DNA from 4 places in the Rahnella sp. ChDrAdgB13 genome. Region 2 is predicted to be linked to each of the others. Evidence: predicted binding sites of a transcription regulator. Region 2 holds the regulator's gene; each other region holds the start of a gene.
What was found. Region 2 encodes sigma-54, which starts transcription at its own class of promoters, with help from an activator protein. Its sites were predicted from a motif close to GTTGGCACANNTTTCGCTNT; they were not measured.
Positions count from the first base shown of each region.

Region 1: the regulator sigma-54 is predicted to act here: its motif matches at 2,649-2,668, upstream of glnA (glutamate--ammonia ligase).
Region 3: the regulator sigma-54 is predicted to act here: its motif matches at 1,490-1,509, upstream of J8X26_RS03575 (amino acid ABC transporter substrate-binding protein).
Region 4: the regulator sigma-54 is predicted to act here: its motif matches at 1,676-1,695, upstream of J8X26_RS25130 (branched-chain amino acid ABC transporter substrate-binding protein).

Region 1 covers NZ_JAEMGT010000088.1:22,292-26,505, reverse strand. The annotation lists gene glnL (nitrogen regulation protein NR(II)) at 1-805, opposite strand, end outside; gene glnA (glutamate--ammonia ligase) at 1,059-2,468, opposite strand; gene typA (ribosome-dependent GTPase TypA) at 2,940-4,214, shown strand, end outside.
Region 2 covers NZ_JAEMGT010000035.1:56,156-60,369, forward strand. The annotation lists gene rapZ (RNase adapter RapZ) at 1-385, opposite strand, end outside; gene ptsN (PTS IIA-like nitrogen regulatory protein PtsN) at 453-923, opposite strand; gene hpf (ribosome hibernation promoting factor) at 1,033-1,320, opposite strand; gene rpoN (RNA polymerase factor sigma-54) at 1,344-2,777, opposite strand; gene lptB (LPS export ABC transporter ATP-binding protein) at 2,877-3,602, opposite strand; gene lptA (lipopolysaccharide ABC transporter substrate-binding protein LptA) at 3,609-4,166, opposite strand; gene lptC (LPS export ABC transporter periplasmic protein LptC) at 4,144-4,214, opposite strand, start outside.
Region 3 covers NZ_JAEMGT010000008.1:1,978-6,191, forward strand. The annotation lists gene lpxP (kdo(2)-lipid IV(A) palmitoleoyltransferase) at 1-126, shown strand, start outside; gene J8X26_RS27605 (hypothetical protein) at 212-496, shown strand; gene J8X26_RS03570 (CTP synthase) at 542-1,228, shown strand; gene J8X26_RS03575 (amino acid ABC transporter substrate-binding protein) at 1,601-2,626, shown strand; gene J8X26_RS03580 (amino acid ABC transporter permease) at 2,729-3,907, shown strand; gene J8X26_RS03585 (amino acid ABC transporter permease) at 3,917-4,214, shown strand, end outside.
Region 4 covers NZ_JAEMGT010000144.1:18,472-22,685, forward strand. The annotation lists gene J8X26_RS25125 (branched-chain amino acid ABC transporter permease LivH) at 1-339, opposite strand, end outside; gene J8X26_RS25130 (branched-chain amino acid ABC transporter substrate-binding protein) at 419-1,543, opposite strand; gene J8X26_RS25135 (YgdI/YgdR family lipoprotein) at 1,977-2,192, shown strand; gene J8X26_RS25140 (sugar-binding transcriptional regulator) at 2,195-3,139, opposite strand; gene dalD (D-arabinitol 4-dehydrogenase) at 3,347-4,214, shown strand, end outside.

The DNA of each region.
Region 1 (4,214 bases), on a different contig from region 2:
GGAAAGCCGTGCGTGTGCGCAAAGTAATTGTGCCGCCTTCGTCCCCGAGCGCCTGCAATGCGTTGCGGGTGATGTTCAGCAAAATCTGTTCAATCTGATCCGGATCGTGCGCCAGTTCTGGCAGGCTCGGGTCATAGTCTCTGACCAGCTGAACGTTATCCGGTTTTTCCATCGACACCAGCTGGCAAACACGTTCGGCAACCTGATGAATGCTTTGTGTGACGTGCTGGCTTGGGCGTTGTGGCCCCAGCAGGCGATCAACCAGATTACGCAGACGGTCGGCCTGCTCAATAATGACTTTGGTGTATTCCAGCAGAGCCGGATCGGGCAGTGCTCTGGATAATAACTGGGCGGCACCACGCAGCCCGCCAAGCGGGTTTTTGATTTCATGGGCCAGGCCGCGGATCAAATCCCGTGCTGCAACCTGTTGAGCATGCTGCAACTGTTCCTGACTGAGGCGTCGCTGATTATCCATCGGCGCCAGTTCGACCAGAATAAAACCTTCCGGCAGCATCTGCGCAGTCAGTGAAAGTACGTGCGCGCGGCCATCGACAACCAGAGTCACTTCGCTGTCTGTAAAGCCCTGTCCGGCTGTCAGACTTTCACGCATTAAGTCGATATTGAGCGAAAAATATCCCACCAGTTCCGGCAAAGGGGTACCAAAGAGTTTGCGGGAACTTTGCGCCAGTAACTGCTGAGCGGCTGGATTGGCGTAATGCACAGCCAATTCGTCGTCCAATAACAGAACGCTGTTGATTAAGGAATTCAGGATCTGCCCAGCATCGGGCAGCTTGCCAGTTGCCATACCGCAGTCTCCCGCACCTGATTGGTGCATTTTATCTCGCTACCCGGCGAAATCACGGGCCAGAGGGGTTAAGCAGGAAAGAGTGTGGAGAAAAAAGCCCATCCGGAGATGGGCTGAAAGTTTCCACGGCAACAAATAAAATCGTCTTACTTAATTTTGACGCTAAAGGCTTTGTTACAACCAGGCCATCAGTCGGGTATTACGCTCAGCGCCAGATCAACAGCTGGCGCTGAGTTCAGGGTTTAATCAGAAATTAAACGCTGTAGTACAGTTCGAACTCAACAGGGTGCGGAGTCATACGCACACGATCCATTTCTTCTTTACGCAGACCGATGTAAGCATCGATAGCGTCATCAGTGAACACGCCGCCACGGGTCAGGAACTCGCGGTCTTCGTTCAGTGCGTTCAGAGCTTCTTCCAGTGAACCTGCAACTTTTGGAATTTCTGCTTCTTCTTCCGGTGGCAGGTCATACAGGTTTTTATCCATCGCGTCGCCAGGGTGGATCTTGTTGATGATACCGTCCAGGCCGGCCATCATCAGTGCAGCAAACGCCAGGTATGGGTTAGCCGCTGGATCAGGGAAGCGTGCTTCGATACGCATGGCTTTAGGGCTGGATACGTGTGGAATACGGATAGAGGCAGAACGGTTACGCGCAGAATACGCCAGCATCACGGGTGCTTCGTAGCCCGGGACCAAACGCTTGTAGGAGTTGGTTGTCGGGTTAGCGTAGGCATTGATTGCTTTAGCGTGCTTGATGATACCGCCGATGTAGAACAGTGCCATTTCAGACAGGCCGCCGTATTTGTCGCCAGCGAACAGGTTGTTACCGTTCTTGGACAGAGACATGTGGCAGTGCATACCGGAACCGTTATCGCCAAACATTGGTTTTGGCATGAAGGTCGCAGTTTTTCCAAATGCGTGAGCCACGTTGTGAACCACGTATTTGTAGATTTGGATTTCGTCAGCTTTTTTGGTCAGCGTGTTGAAGCGGGTTGCCACTTCGTTCTGGCCAGCAGTTGCTACTTCGTGGTGGTGAGCTTCAACAACCAGACCCATTTCTTCCATGGTCAGACACATGGTTGAACGCAGATCCTGGGAGGAGTCGACCGGAGGAACCGGGAAGTAACCGCCTTTCACAGCAGGACGGTGACCTTTGTTGCCACCTTCGTATTTGGTGCTTGAGTTCCATGCGCCTTCGATATCATCGATAGCAACGTGGGAACCGGAGATGCTGCTGCCGAAGCGCACATCATCAAACAGGAAGAACTCTGGCTCTGGCCCGAACAGAACGGTGTCCGCGATACCAGAAGAGCGCAGGAAATCTTCTGCACGTTTTGCAGTAGAACGAGGGTCGCGGTCATAACCTTGCAGCGTAGTTGGCTCAAGGATGTCGCAACGAATGATCAGCGTGGTTTCTTCGTAGAACGGGTCAAGAACAGCAGTGCTCGCATCTGGCATCAAAACCATGTCAGATTCGTTAATGCCTTTCCAGCCACCGATTGAAGAGCCATCAAACATTTTGCCTTCTTCGAAGAAGTCAGCGCTAACCTGGTGTGCAGGAATGGTGACGTGCTGTTCTTTGCCTTTGGTATCTGTGAAACGTAAATCTACGAATTTCACTTCATGCTCATTCAGCATCGTCAAAACGTGTTCAGCGGACATACTAGTTCTCCCGAATTTCTCATTATCGTCGTGGAACGAATAACCATTTTTGGTCTTTAGTTGGAAATAACAGCTTTACTTGAACTGGCGTGTGGCCTAAACAGCACTATTATTTGTCTGGTCAGACTCTTTCACCCAGTAAAAACTTTTTACCCTAAAAAATTTTTACTCTAAAAACTATTAGCGAAAAGTGTGCCAACTTTGAGAAAATGCAAACAACGCCATTTTACAGGGCTTTTGCACTCGATAAGTATGCACCATAACGGAATTTATGCACTACAATGGTGCTAATCGTGAGATGCAAGGCACCAAAAAGGTGCGTCATAATGGTTCAAGGGTTCTTTTGCACCGTGAAAGGGATCACAAAGTAGCCATCCACAAGTTGTTTCAACAAGATCCTTGTGATCTTGTTTAGAACCTCGCTTAATACGTGTACAATAGCGCGCTATTTCTAATGCCTGAGGCAAAGCTGTGATCGAAAATTTGCGTAACATCGCCATTATTGCCCACGTTGACCATGGTAAAACCACCTTGGTCGACAAGCTGCTGCAACAATCCGGTACTTTCGGAGAACGTGTAGAAGCTACCGAACGCGTAATGGACTCCAACGATTTGGAGAAAGAGCGTGGGATTACCATCCTCGCAAAAAACACCGCCATTAATTGGAAAGACTACCGCATCAACATCGTGGATACCCCAGGACACGCCGACTTCGGCGGTGAGGTAGAGCGTGTGATGTCAATGGTCGACTCGGTGCTGCTGGTTGTGGATGCAATGGATGGCCCAATGCCGCAAACCCGTTTCGTGACCAAAAAAGCATTCGCTAATGGTCTGAAGCCGATCGTGGTAATCAACAAAGTTGACCGCCCTGGCGCGCGTCCTGACTGGGTTGTTGATCAGGTCTTTGACCTGTTCGTAAACCTGGACGCAACTGACGAACAACTCGATTTCCCAATCATCTATGCATCTGCACTGATGGGTATCGCGGGTAACGACCATAACGATATGGCCGAAGACATGACCCCGCTGTACCAGGCGATTGTTGACCACGTATCTCCGCCACAAGTTGAGATGGAAGCACCTTTCCAGATGCAAATCTCTCAGCTGGACTACAACAACTATGTTGGCGTCATCGGCATCGGTCGTATCAAACGCGGTACTGTTAAACCTAACCAGCAGATCACTGTGATCGACAGCGAAGGTAAAACCCGTAACGGTAAAGTCGGTAAAGTTCTGACCCACATGGGTCTTGAGCGTATCGAAGCGACCGTTGCTGAAGCTGGCGATATCATCGCGATCACCGGTTTGGGTGAGCTGAACATTTCCGACACTATCTGTGACCCGGCAAATGTTGAAGCTCTGCCAGCGCTGAGCGTTGATGAACCAACCGTTACCATGTACTTCTGCGTTAACACCTCTCCGTTCTGTGGTAAAGAAGGTAAGTATGTGACTTCACGTCAGATCCTTGACCGTCTGAACAAAGAACTGGTGCACAACGTAGCATTGCGTGTTGAAGAAACTGAAGATGCTGATGCATTCCGTGTTTCAGGCCGTGGTGAACTTCACCTGTCGGTTCTGATCGAAAACATGCGTCGTGAAGGTTTCGAGCTGGCGGTTTCCCGTCCTAAAGTAATCAACCGTAAAATCGATGGCCGCATGCAAGAGCCATTCGAGAACGTGACACTGGATATCGAAGAGCAACACCAGGGTTCTGTCATGCAGGCCATGGGTGAGCGTAAAGGCGAT
Region 2 (4,214 bases):
AAGAGCGCAAAGGCTCCAGCAAATCGGCTTCTTCATCGATTGCACTTTCAAGGGACAGGTTTTTGCTGGAGAGCGGGTGCAGACGACGGGTGTCGCTGTAACGGCGGATCAGGGTATTACGGTCAGCGTCGAGGAACAGCAGCTGTGGCGAGAAGCTTTCCGGCAGCTGTGACATCGCATGCTCATAAACTTCCGGTGTTTCTGGCATGTTGCGAACGTCAATGCTGACGGCCGCAGACGTATTGCGTTCAACAAGTGTCTGGGCGAGCTGCGGCAACAACACCACCGGCAGGTTATCCACACAGTAAAAACCCATGTCTTCCAATGCCCTTAGGGCAACCGACTTCCCGGAACCGGAACGGCCGCTGACAATCATCAGCACCATGGTGTCACTCCCCTGGCATTCAGTGTTCAGAATTCATTTTCCCGGCGCGCAACCGGGAATCAGTAATTTATTCGTTTTCAGTCATTATCTGGAACAGTTCTTCGTCACTTTGCGCTCCGCGCAGACGACGACACACCCCTTTATCCGCCAGCTTTTTGGCGACTAAAGACAAGGTATGTAAATGGGTTTTACATTGATCTGCCGGAACCAGCAAGGCAAAAAGCAAATCCACAGGCTGATTATCGATAGCGTCAAAAGCGATCGGCTGTTCAAGCTGAATGAACACCCCGACGGCACGTAAAGTGTCTTCTTCCAGCTTTCCGTGCGGAATAGCGATCCCGGCACCGATCCCGGTGCTGCCCATGCGTTCACGGGTCAAAATGGCGTCAAAAATCACCTGCGGTGATAAATTTAGCTGTTTGGCCGCCAGCTCACTGATGATTTCCAGTGCGCGTTTTTTGCTGGCGCAATGAACGCCGCTTTTGGTGCATTCGGCATTAAGCACCGACGTTAATTGCATTGCAGTATCGTTAATCATGTCATCTTCACTTTGGCGCTGTTTCACCCTTAAAGCTATATCGGCTCGTTTCCCGAAGGTCACAAGCCGATGCCCGAAGGTTTGTAGCACAGGGTTGGCTACATGAATGTCAGTGCTGTTTCAGTTTGTCTTTGTGCTTGTTCAACTGACGAGCCAGTTTATCAACCAGGCCGTCAATTGCCGCGTACATATCCTGATGCTCCGAGGTGGCATGCAACTCGCCTCCGTTCACATGCAAAGTGGCTTCCGCTACTTTCTGCACCTTTTCAACGCTCAACACCACATACACCTGATTTATCCGGTCGAAATACTGTTCAAGCTTAGCCAGCTTCGACGTGATGAATTCTCTCAGGGGATCCGTGATCTCAATGTGATGTCCGGTAATGTTGAGCTGCATAATGTCTTCCTTCTCTGTTGAGGTCAAACTAACTGTTTACGTTGGTTTGAGGGCGGGATGGACAAAGACTCTCGGTATTTGGCGACGGTTCGTCGTGCCACCATAATTCCCTGATCGGAAAGGAGGGTGGCTAACTTACTGTCACTGAGCGGTTTTACAGGATTCTCCGCTGCGATTAATTTCTTCACCAGCGCCCGGATCGCGGTTGACGATGCCTCGCCGCCGCTGTCTGTACTGACATGGCTGGAAAAGAAATACTTCAGTTCGAAAATTCCACGCGGGCTGTGCAGAAACTTCTGCGTCGTCACGCGTGAAATCGTCGATTCGTGCATTTCTACGGCGCTGGCGATATCGGCCAGCACCATAGGCTTCATAAATTCTTCACCCAGTTCAAAGAACGCCTGCTGCTGCTCAACGATACAGCGCGTGACTTTCAACAGCGTGTCATTACGGCTTTCCAGGCTTTTGATTAACCACTTGGCTTCCTGCAGGTTGCTGCGGATAAATTGCCCGTCGCTGTCGCTGCGCGCGGAATTGCCCATCGCGGCGTACTGCTGGTTAATCTTAAGACGCGGAATGCTGTCGGAATTCAGTTCTACCGTCCAGACACCTGACACTTTTCGCACCAGCACATCGGGGATCACGTACTCGGATTCACCGGTGTTGATCGATTGTCCCGGACGCGGATCAAGAGACTGAATCAGAAGCATCGCTCCTTTCAGTGTATCTTCTTTTAGCCGGGTTGAACGCATAAGTGCGCGGAAATCATGGTTCGCCAGCAAATCCAGATGTTCGCTGATAATCAGGCGCGCTTCGGTGATGAAAGGCGTATCTGTGGCGTACTGTGAAAGCTGGATCAGCAGGCAATCACGCAGGTCACGCGCCGCCACACCAACCGGATCAAAACGCTGCACACGTTTTAAAACGGCTTCCACTTCGTCCATGCTGACGTTGTCGTCACCGATACTTTCGAGGATGTCGTCAAGGGAAACGGTCAGATAACCGGTATCGTCTACCGCGTCGACAATGGACGTGGCAATCGCGGCATCGGTGTCGGAAAACGGCGTCAGTTCCACCTGCCACATCAGGTAATCCTGAAGCGTCTGCGTGGTTTCACCCTGATAAATTGGCAGCTCGTCGTCGCTGTAATCGTTGCCGGTGCCGGAAGGCGTGCCCGCGGTATAAATCTCGTCCCAGGTGGCGTCCAGCGGCAACTCTTCGGGCATGTCTTTCTGCTCGAGCGCTTCGCGGGTATCTAACGCTTCGTTGTCGGTGGCTTCTACCGAATCGATTTCATCATGAAGGTCGGTTTGTTCCAGCAGAGGGTTGCTCTCCAGCGCGAGTTGGATCTCCTGTTGGAGCTCAAGCGTGGACAGTTGCAACAGGCGGATGGCCTGTTGTAACTGAGGAGTCATTGCCAGTTGTTGGCTGAGTCTTAGTTGCAAACCTTGCTTCATATCTTGGTTTTATTTCCGTTGATTACAAACTGAGTAACTTCTGTCAGAGACCTCCCGTCAGACTTTACGTCGAAACGGGCACGGTTCCGGCGGCACAGATCACAGACGGAATTCTTCACCAAGATAAACGCGTTTAACCTGTTCATCAGCAAGAATGTCGGCTGGCGTGCCGTGGGCGATCAATTTCCCCTGACTGACGATATAGGCACGCTCACAAACGTCGAGCGTTTCGCGAACGTTGTGGTCAGTGATCAGTACGCCGAGGCCGCTGTCACGCAAATGCTCAATGATTTTTTTGATGTCGATGACGGAAATCGGGTCAACGCCGGCGAAAGGTTCATCCAGCAGGATAAACTTGGGATTCGCTGCCAGTGCGCGGGCAATCTCAACACGGCGACGTTCACCACCGGACAAGGACTGACCGAGGTTATCGCGCAAATGAGAAATATGGAACTCTTCCATCAGTTCATTAGCGCGATCGTTACGCTGTTCTTTGTTCAGATCATCGCGGATCTGCAGTACGGCCATCAGGTTATCAAACACGCTGAGACGACGGAAGATGGAGGCTTCCTGCGGAAGATAGCCAATGCCGCGACGGGCGCGGGTATGCAATGGCAAAAGGCTGATGTCTTCATCGTCAACGATGATACGGCCCGCATCACGTTGCACAATCCCGACGACCATGTAGAAGGTGGTGGTTTTACCCGCACCGTTTGGCCCCAGCAATCCGACGATTTCGCCGGAGTTCACCATCAGGCTGACATCTTCTACAACCTTGCGGCCTTTGTAGGCTTTTGCCAGATTCTCTGCGATTAATTTTGCCATAAAATATCAGTTACTCTTTTGGGTCGGCTGGCCGCCCGCGGCAGGCGTTTTTTGTTGCAGCTGCGAAGGAACCAGAACGGTCGTCACGCGGTTGCCTTTATCACTGAAGGCTTCCATTTGCTGTTTCTGCACCAGATAGGTAATACGGTCGCCTTTCACGTTGCTGTCGAGCTGTTCGAGGTATGCGTTACCGGTCAGGGTCACGAGATCGTTTTCCACTTCATAGCGGACTTTCTGCGCATGGCCTTTTACCGGCTTGCCGTTGTCCTGCATCTGGTAAAACGTCACCGGATTGCCGTAACCTTCCACCACTTCTTTGCCGGATACGCCCTGAGGACGGATCACGACAACTTTATCGGCTTTCACCTGAATAGTGCCTTGATTGACTACGACGTTACCGGTGAAGGTGGCCGTGTTGGTGTTCACATCCAGCGCCTGATTGGCGGAATCAATGGTGATCGGTTTCGTTGTGTCATCTTTTAAGGCGAACGCCGGAATGCTCACGGCTAACAACGAGCTGACGATCAGGAGATCACGGATTTTATTTTTTGCTTTGAATTTCATAAGAGGTCGTTACCTTTTCGATCAGCTGTGCTGTCTTATCACGCAGAT
Region 3 (4,214 bases), on a different contig from region 2:
ATGGCCGCCGCGGCTTACATGAACCGCGTCATTGAAAAAGAAATCATGCGTGCGCCCGATCAGTATCTCTGGCTGCACCGCCGCTTCAAAACGCGACCGGCGGGAACACCTTCGCTTTATCGATAGCCGCAAACGCAATAAGATATCAGGCCCGGTGCCCCCGCATCGGGCTTTTTCTTTGAGAAACCTTCAACTCGAGATACCTCTTCTTATGGCTAAAAAAACCGATGCGACACCTTCCATCTTTGATCACCTCAAAGATGACGACAGCTTCGATCTGTGGGGCCGTTCAGGCCTCAGCACAGCGCTCAATAAGCCAAACCGAAAGCACCGGACAATGAGCAGATTGCCGCCGCGCGTAAACTTATTAAAGGCAGTAAAACGCAGGCCGAATGAAGATGTAAAACCGCGCCTGGCGAACCCACCTCGCGTGGGTTTTTTAATGTCTTTCGTACCGACAAAATGCCTGATGAGAATTTTTCAAACGACAATGTAATGACATTTCTGTAACCTCTCTTTTTACCTGCCCTGGAGAGAAGTGATGAAAAACTCTGTACGTCTGGCGCTGGCCGGAGACTACCACTCCGCGATCACTGCCCACCAAGCCATTCCCCTTGCCATCGACCTCGCAGCACAAAATTTCAGCATTGAAATCCACGCCGACTGGATCGCAACCGACACAATCACCCCTGAAATTCTCAAGAATTACGATGCCTTCTGGTGTGTGCCCGGCAGCCCGTACCGCTCAACCGAAGGTGCGCTGAGTGCCATCCGTTTTGCGCGGGAAAATCGCAAACCGTTTCTGGGAACCTGTGGAGGATTCCAGCACGCCATCATTGAATACGCGCGAAATGTGATGGACTGGCAGGATGCCGGACACGGCGAAACCGACACCGAAGGCCGTCTGGTCATCAGCGCGCTGTCATGTGAAATGGTGGAAGTCAAAAGCGAAATTACCTTTGTGCCGGGCAGTATTCCGGCGCGCGCTTACGGCAAGCTGGAAGTGGAAGAAGGCTACCATTGCCGCTATGGCATCAATACTGAGTTTCAGGCCGCGCTGGACGCACAGCCACTGAAAATGGTCGGTCACGATGCCACCGGCGAAGTTCGCGCTATCGAATTACCCGGTCATCCATTTTTTGTCGCGACCTTGTTTCAGCCGGAGCGCGCCGCACTAAAAGGTCAGCTTCCGCCACTGGTAGCTGCACTGATAAAGTCCCTGCTCTGAGTCATTCCTTTTCTAAATGTCTCTCAGGCCATCCGGTCTGAGGGATTTACTCACCGTTTTGCCTCATTTTTTTACCAAATATGTCACCGCATTTCTCTTACCTTCAAAGACCGCGATCTGCACTCCAATATTGAAATAATCCGCACCCTTTTAAAGCAGTCACATTGACCGCGCACTCAAACAGGGCAATAAATTTTATAACGCCCGTCAATGTTACTGTGCAATTCCAGTGCGTGACTTGATTGATCGGGCGTTTTCCATGTTGGCACTCCCTTTGCAAAGACAGGTGCAGAGGGCATTGCCCCATAAACAGACAGGGTGCTCCGGCACTCACACAATAATAATTCTCAGTTTTGTCTCACAGGACGCTTTATGAAAAAAATATTGCTCTCAACGCTGATTGCCGCAGCAAGCTTCGTGACACTGGCTGGTCAGGCCCACGCAGGTGCCACTCTGGATGCTGTTAAAAAGAAAGGATTTGTTCAATGCGGTATCAGCGACGGCCTGCCAGGTTTCTCCTACGCTGACTCCAAAGGCAAATTCACCGGTATCGACGTTGACGTCTGTCGCGCGGTGGCTGCTGCCGTATTTGGTGATTCTGAGAAAGTGAAATACACCCCGCTGACCGCAAAAGAGCGTTTCACCGCCCTGCAGTCTGGCGAAGTGGACATCCTGTCACGTAATACCACCTGGACCTCTTCCCGCGACGCGGGCATGGGCATGATTTTCGCCGGCGTAAACTATTACGACGGTATCGGCTTCCTGACACACCAGAAAGCCGGTCTGAAAAGCGCGAAAGAATTGGATGGCGCAACCGTCTGCCTGCAAGCCGGTACGGATACTGAACTGAACGTAGCCGATTACTTCAAAGCCAACAAAATGACCTACACTCCGGTCACCTTCGACCGTTCAGATGAAAGCGCCAAAGCGCTGGACTCCGGCCGTTGCGATACCCTGGCTTCCGACCAGTCCCAGCTGTACGCACTGCGTATCAAACTGGGCAAACCGGATGACTTCATCGTTCTGCCAGAAGTCATTTCTAAAGAACCTCTGGGGCCGGTTGTTCGTCGTGGCGACGAAGACTGGCTGGCTATCGTGCGCTGGTCTCTGTTCGCGATGCTCAACGCCGAAGAAATGGGCGTCACCTCTGCCAACGTCGATCAGCTGGCAGCCAATCCAACCACGCCTGACATGAGCAACCTGCTGGGCAAAACCGGCACTTATGGCGCTGACCTGAAAGTGCCAAATGACTGGGTAGTGAAAATCGTTAAACAGGTCGGCAACTACGGCGAAAGCTTCGAGCGTAACGTCGGTCAGGGCAGCGAGCTGAAAATCAAGCGTGGTCAGAACGCATTGTGGAATAAAGGCGGCATCCAGTACGCACCACCTGTCCGCTAAATATCCTTTCTACAAGAAGTTGAAAAGTGTTTAAGGAAGCTGAAGCACCGGTCGTTCCCCGGTGCTTCACTTCCCCTGTTTTACCTGCAGGTCGAGGTTAAAATGTCGCAACGCCCAACCGGAAAAGTCTCGTTCTCGCTGACCAACCCAGCGGTACGTGCCTGGATTTACCAAATTTTCGCGGTGGTGTTGCTGGTAGCCTGTCTGGGTTACCTGCTCCACAACACCATTACCAATCTGACTACACGAGGGATCACCTCGGGATTTGCCTTTCTTGAAAAAGGTGCCGGTTTCGGCATTGTTCAGCATCTTATCGACTACCAGGAAGGCGACACTTACGCCCGCGTTTTTGTTATCGGTCTGCTGAATACGCTGCTGGTTTCCGCACTGTGTATCGTTTTTGCTTCGATTCTCGGGTTCATTATCGGGTTAGGACGTCTTTCCGATAACTGGCTGATCCGTAAAGTGTCGACGGTCTACATCGAGACTTTCCGTAATATTCCCCCGCTGCTGCAAATCTTCTTCTGGTATTTCGCCGTACTGCGTAACCTGCCTGGCCCGCGTCAGAGCCTGAACGCATTTGATCTGGCGTTCGTCAGCAACCGCGGCCTGTATTTGCCGTCACCGGAACTGGCACCCGGCAGCCTGGCGGGCTTTATCGCCCTGCTGCTGGCCATTTTCGGCATCGTCGCGCTGCAACGTTACAACCATTTCCGCCAGATCCACACCGGACGCGTCTGGCATATCTGGCCGTGGGCGATTGTCATGCTGGTTGTCTTTCCGGCGCTGGCGCACCTGATTTTCGGGCCAGCCCTGCACTGGGATATTCCTGCACTGCGCGGTTTTAACTTCCGTGGCGGCATGGTGCTTATTCCGGAACTGGCGGCGTTAACGCTGGCGCTGTCGGTCTACACCTCGACATTTATCGCCGAAGTGATCCGCTCCGGCATTCAGTCTGTTTCGCACGGTCAGCATGAAGCCGCCCGTTCGCTCGGCCTGCCGAATCCGGTCACGCTGCGCCAGGTGATTTTGCCGCAGGCGATGCGGGTGATCATCCCGCCGCTGACCAGCCAGTATCTGAATATCGTGAAAAACTCCTCTCTGGCGGCCGCAATTGGCTATCCGGATATGGTGTCGTTATTCGCCGGTACGGTGCTCAATCAGACCGGTCAGGCGATTGAAACCATTGCCATCACGATGTCGGTTTACCTGATCATCAGTCTGGTGATTTCGTTCCTGATGAATATTTACAACCGGCGTATCGCGCTGGTCGAGCGTTAAGGGAAACCCATGACGATGACAACTCTTCCTCCCGGAGTCAGAGCCGTGAAGCCCGGTACGCCACTGGGAACCGCCGTGCTCTGGGCGCGTAAAAACCTGTTCTCCAGCTGGTTTAACAGCCTGCTGACGCTGTTTTGTTTATGGCTGATGTGGCTGGTGATCCCTCCGCTGCTGAACTGGGTGATTTTCCAGGCCAACTGGGTCGGGACCGCAAGAACGGACTGCACCAAAGCCGGAGCCTGCTGGGTATTTATCCACGCACGTTTCGGGCAATTCATGTACGGGCTGTATCCGTTTGATCAACGCT
Region 4 (4,214 bases), on a different contig from region 2:
CAGTGACATACCGATGGCCGAAATCAGCGGCGCAAGGCGTGTGGAGTTTCGCAGCGGTTTATACGCAATGCGCTCAATCGCCCAGCCATAGACGCCGGTGACCACGATGGTGAACACCAGCGTGCCGAGGATCAGCAGCGGAAAGGAGTGCAACCCGAAGAAGGAAAGCAACGCCAGCGCGATGGCGCAGAGGTAGGCGGAAATCATATACACTTCGCCGTGAGCAAAGTTGATCATGCCGATAATGCCGTAAACCATGGTGTAGCCGATGGCGATGAGACCGTAAACCGCACCGAGCGTGATGCCATTAAACAGTTGTTGCAGGAAGAAAGAATCCATAAATACGCTGTCTCTTTTTGTGACCGCGCCTGGCTAAGGCGCGGTCTGACACGGGTTCAAAATGGCAAATCAAACAGCTTTATTCTTTCACTTCCTGATATTTGCCTTTGTCATCCCATTTATATACGACGTAATCAGAGACTTTCAGGTCGCCTTTACTGTCCCAGGATTTTTTACCCATGACGGTATCGACGCTGTTGGCTTTCAGCCAGGCACTGGCTTTGGCGGAATCGCTGCCGCCTGTGGCTTTGAATGCGGCAGCAATGGCCTGAACGGACGCGTAGGAATAGAGGGTATAACCTTCCGGTTCAAATTTTCCGGCGCGGAATTTATCGATAACGGCTTTGCCGTCTGGGATCAGACGCGGGTCTTTACCGAAGGTCATCAGAATACCGTTGGTGTATTGCGGGCCGCCGGCTGCGGTCACCATTTCTTCGTTAACGATACAGTCGCCGGAGAAGAAGGTCGCCTGAACGCCCTGCTCACGCATCTGGCGGACTAACGGACCGGCTTCCGGATGGCAGCCGCCGAAGAACACCACATCTGGTTTCTGCGCACTGATTTTTGTCACCAGCGCGTTGAAGTCTTTTTCTCCGCGCGACAGGCCTTCATACATCACCTCTTTCACGCCACGTTTGTTGAGCGCCGCTTTGGTGGCGTCCGCCAGACCCTGACCGTAGGTATCTTTATCGTGGATGATGACCACTTTTTTGGCTTTCAGTTTATCGATGATGTAATCGCTCGCCACTAATCCTTGCTGGTCGTCACGGCCACACATGCGGAACATGTCACTCATGCCGCGTTCGGTGATTTGCGGGTTGGTGGAGCCCGGCGTGATGGCGATAATTCCGGCGTCGTTATACACCTCGGAGGCAGGCATGGTGGAGGAAGAACAGAAATGTCCGACCACGGCCTGCACTTTATCCTGATCGACTAAACGGTTAGCCACCGCCACCGCCTGTTTCGGTTCGCAGGCGTCATCGCCCTGGACCAGTTTAATTTTCTCGCCATTAATCCCGCCTGCGGCATTAATGTCTTCGGCAGCCTGCGTGGCCCCGTGCCAGTACTGATCACCGTAAGTCGCATTCGGCCCGGTAAACGGACCCGCAACGCCAATCAAAATATCCGCACGCGCGGAGAAAGCGGTAACCAGACAACCGGCCAGCAACAAAGAGAGCGGACTTTTCATAAATTTCATCGACATCGTCATGATCCTTAGCACTGTGTTTGAGTAGAAACCTGAACTAAAAAGAAAATTCTGAAGCTTGATTTTGAAATTCACGGCTGACGCCAAAAGACGAAAGGTTTCCCGAGGTTTAATCAAAGGTAAGAAACATAAGCAAAATATCTGCCAGTGTTTCCAATGCCCTGAGAATGTGTCGGGTTCTGTGAGTATAGATAGCGCTCAGCCCGCGTTACGGGCAACTGACAGAAACGACGACGGGATCACACCGCACTGGGCTGGTGCTAAAAAGCGAAGAAAATGAGGATAGCGAAACGGCGTGCACCAAAATGAGCCGTGATAAATCAGTCACTCCGTTCACACAATTACGCCTGGTGACATTTTTATCCTTTGCTTCTTGCGGCAGGTTGTTTTGTAATGCGGGCAGATGATTGCAACGGGAAACTACTGAACAATGAAGAAATTATCCTGCCTGATGGCTGTGGTTCTGGCGCTGACATTGACGGGTTGCGCCGGCGATTACGTGATCAATACCAAAGCCGGCGATCAGCTTTTCGCCCATGGCGAACCGGATCGCGACCGCGATACCGGTATGACCAGCTATACCGACATGAACGGCGATTATCATCTGATGAACACCAATGATATCGCGGGGATTGTGAAGAAGTAGGGTTAAACCAGCAACGCCTGCGCGCAGGACTCATCGGTGACAAGCCCGTTGATCCAGCGACCTTCGAGGGCGGCGCGGATAGCAATCTGCTTATCTGCGCCACCGGCCAGCGCGATCACCGGTTGATCATCATGCGGATGCGGTCCGACGCTGGTGAGGCGCGAATTCAGCACACTGTCGATGCGCTGTCCGTCCTGTCCCATAAAGTGCCCGAGCACTTCTCCCACGGCCCCGCTTTTCGCGAGTTTTTCCACTTCTTCCAGACTGATAAATCCGTCCTTGTGCAGCGGGCACCCCGGTTCAATGGTGCCGATACCGATAAACGTCACGTTGGCCTGACTGGCCTTTTCACTGACCGTGCGGTAGATACGATGATTGCACCACATCGCGCGATCGTCTTCGCCGTCGGCAAACAGGGGTGCAGGCAGGATGAAATAGCGCCCCTGTGTTTTTTGCGCCATCAGCAGCGGCACGTCGTAACGGGTACAGGAGCCGTCCGACGCAATCGCGCCAATCAGCGAAACGCTGCTGTGCTGCGGTCTTTCTATATCCGCCAGTTCGTCGATGGCCGCTTTCAGCGTTCTCCCGGAACCCACGCCGATAATCATCGGTTCATCGCTGCGGATAAACTGCGTCATCACTTGCGCTCCCGCCACCGCAATGGCGTGGCTGATGCCCGACGGCGTCATACCCTGCCCCGGCACCACCTGGCAAATATCCAGCCCGAAACGCTTTTGTAATTGCGCCGCCAGTTCCATACAGCGCCCCACCGAATGGGAAATGTGAACGCTGACCAGCCCGTTATCGATCGCGCTGGCTACCAGCCGCTGGGCGACCTGCCGCGAAACGCCTAAGGCTTCGGCGATTTCATGTTGGGTTTGCCCGGCGACGTAATACATCCACGCCGCCCGGGCAGCCAGATCCATTTTCTTGTCGTTCTTACTCATGCGCGCATTCCAGCCGGTGTTTTCAGTGGCGAGATTTTATCGTTTTTCGCCTCTTCCTGTGATCGCTAAATACATCGCTCCACGAAATGTGTGAGCTAAAGCCCATTTAACGGGCAAATATTCCATTAGATTAACCGCAATCGAGCAAAAGCCCACTAAAAGGGCTTAAGCTCACATCAAATCAATAATCACTTTGTGGAGAATCTGATGAAAAATGCTCACCAACCGCAATCGTCTGTCTGGCTGCATATCGGCAGCGGCTCTTTCCACCGGGCCCATCAGGCATGGTATCTGCACCGCTTACTGGCGAAGGGAGATAACAGCTGGTCAATCGCACTGGGTAACATTCGCGAAGATGGCGTTCCGCTGCTGAACGCGTTGCAGGCGCAGGGCGGTAAATACGTGCTGGAAACTGTCACTCCGCAGGGTGAGCGTGAATATGAAACCATCACTTCCATTCAGAAAATCATTGCGTGGGATAACGAACTGGCCGCGCTGGTGGCTCAGGGGACAGATCCGCACATCAGAGTGATTTCCTTTACCGTGACCGAAGGCGGTTATTACCTTGATAACCAGTTCAATCTCGACCAGCAAAATGCTGATATTCAGGCTGATTTGCAGGGCGGATGCCGCACGATTTATGGTGCCATCGGCCATATTCTGGCGCGTCGGATTGCGCTTAAGGGTGGCGATATCACCCTGCTGAACTGCGATAATCTTCGCCATAACGGCGAACGTTTCCGTCACGGTCTGCTGCAATTTCTGGCCCTGCGCCAGCAACACGACATCAGCGACTGGGTAAAAAATCACACCCGCAGCCCGAACACGATGGTGGATCGCATTACCCCGCGTCCGTCACCGGACGTCGCCGTGCGTGTGGCTCAGGCAACCGGATTTGAAGACCGGGTGCCGGTTATGGGCGAGGCTTTCATTCAGTGGGTAATCGAGGATGATTTCATCGCGGGTCGCCCGCACCTGGAAGAGGCTGGCGTAGAAATGGTGGAGTCCGTTCTGCCGTATGAAGAAGCAAAAATCCGCATTCTCAATGCCAGCCACAGCTGCATCGCCTGGGCGG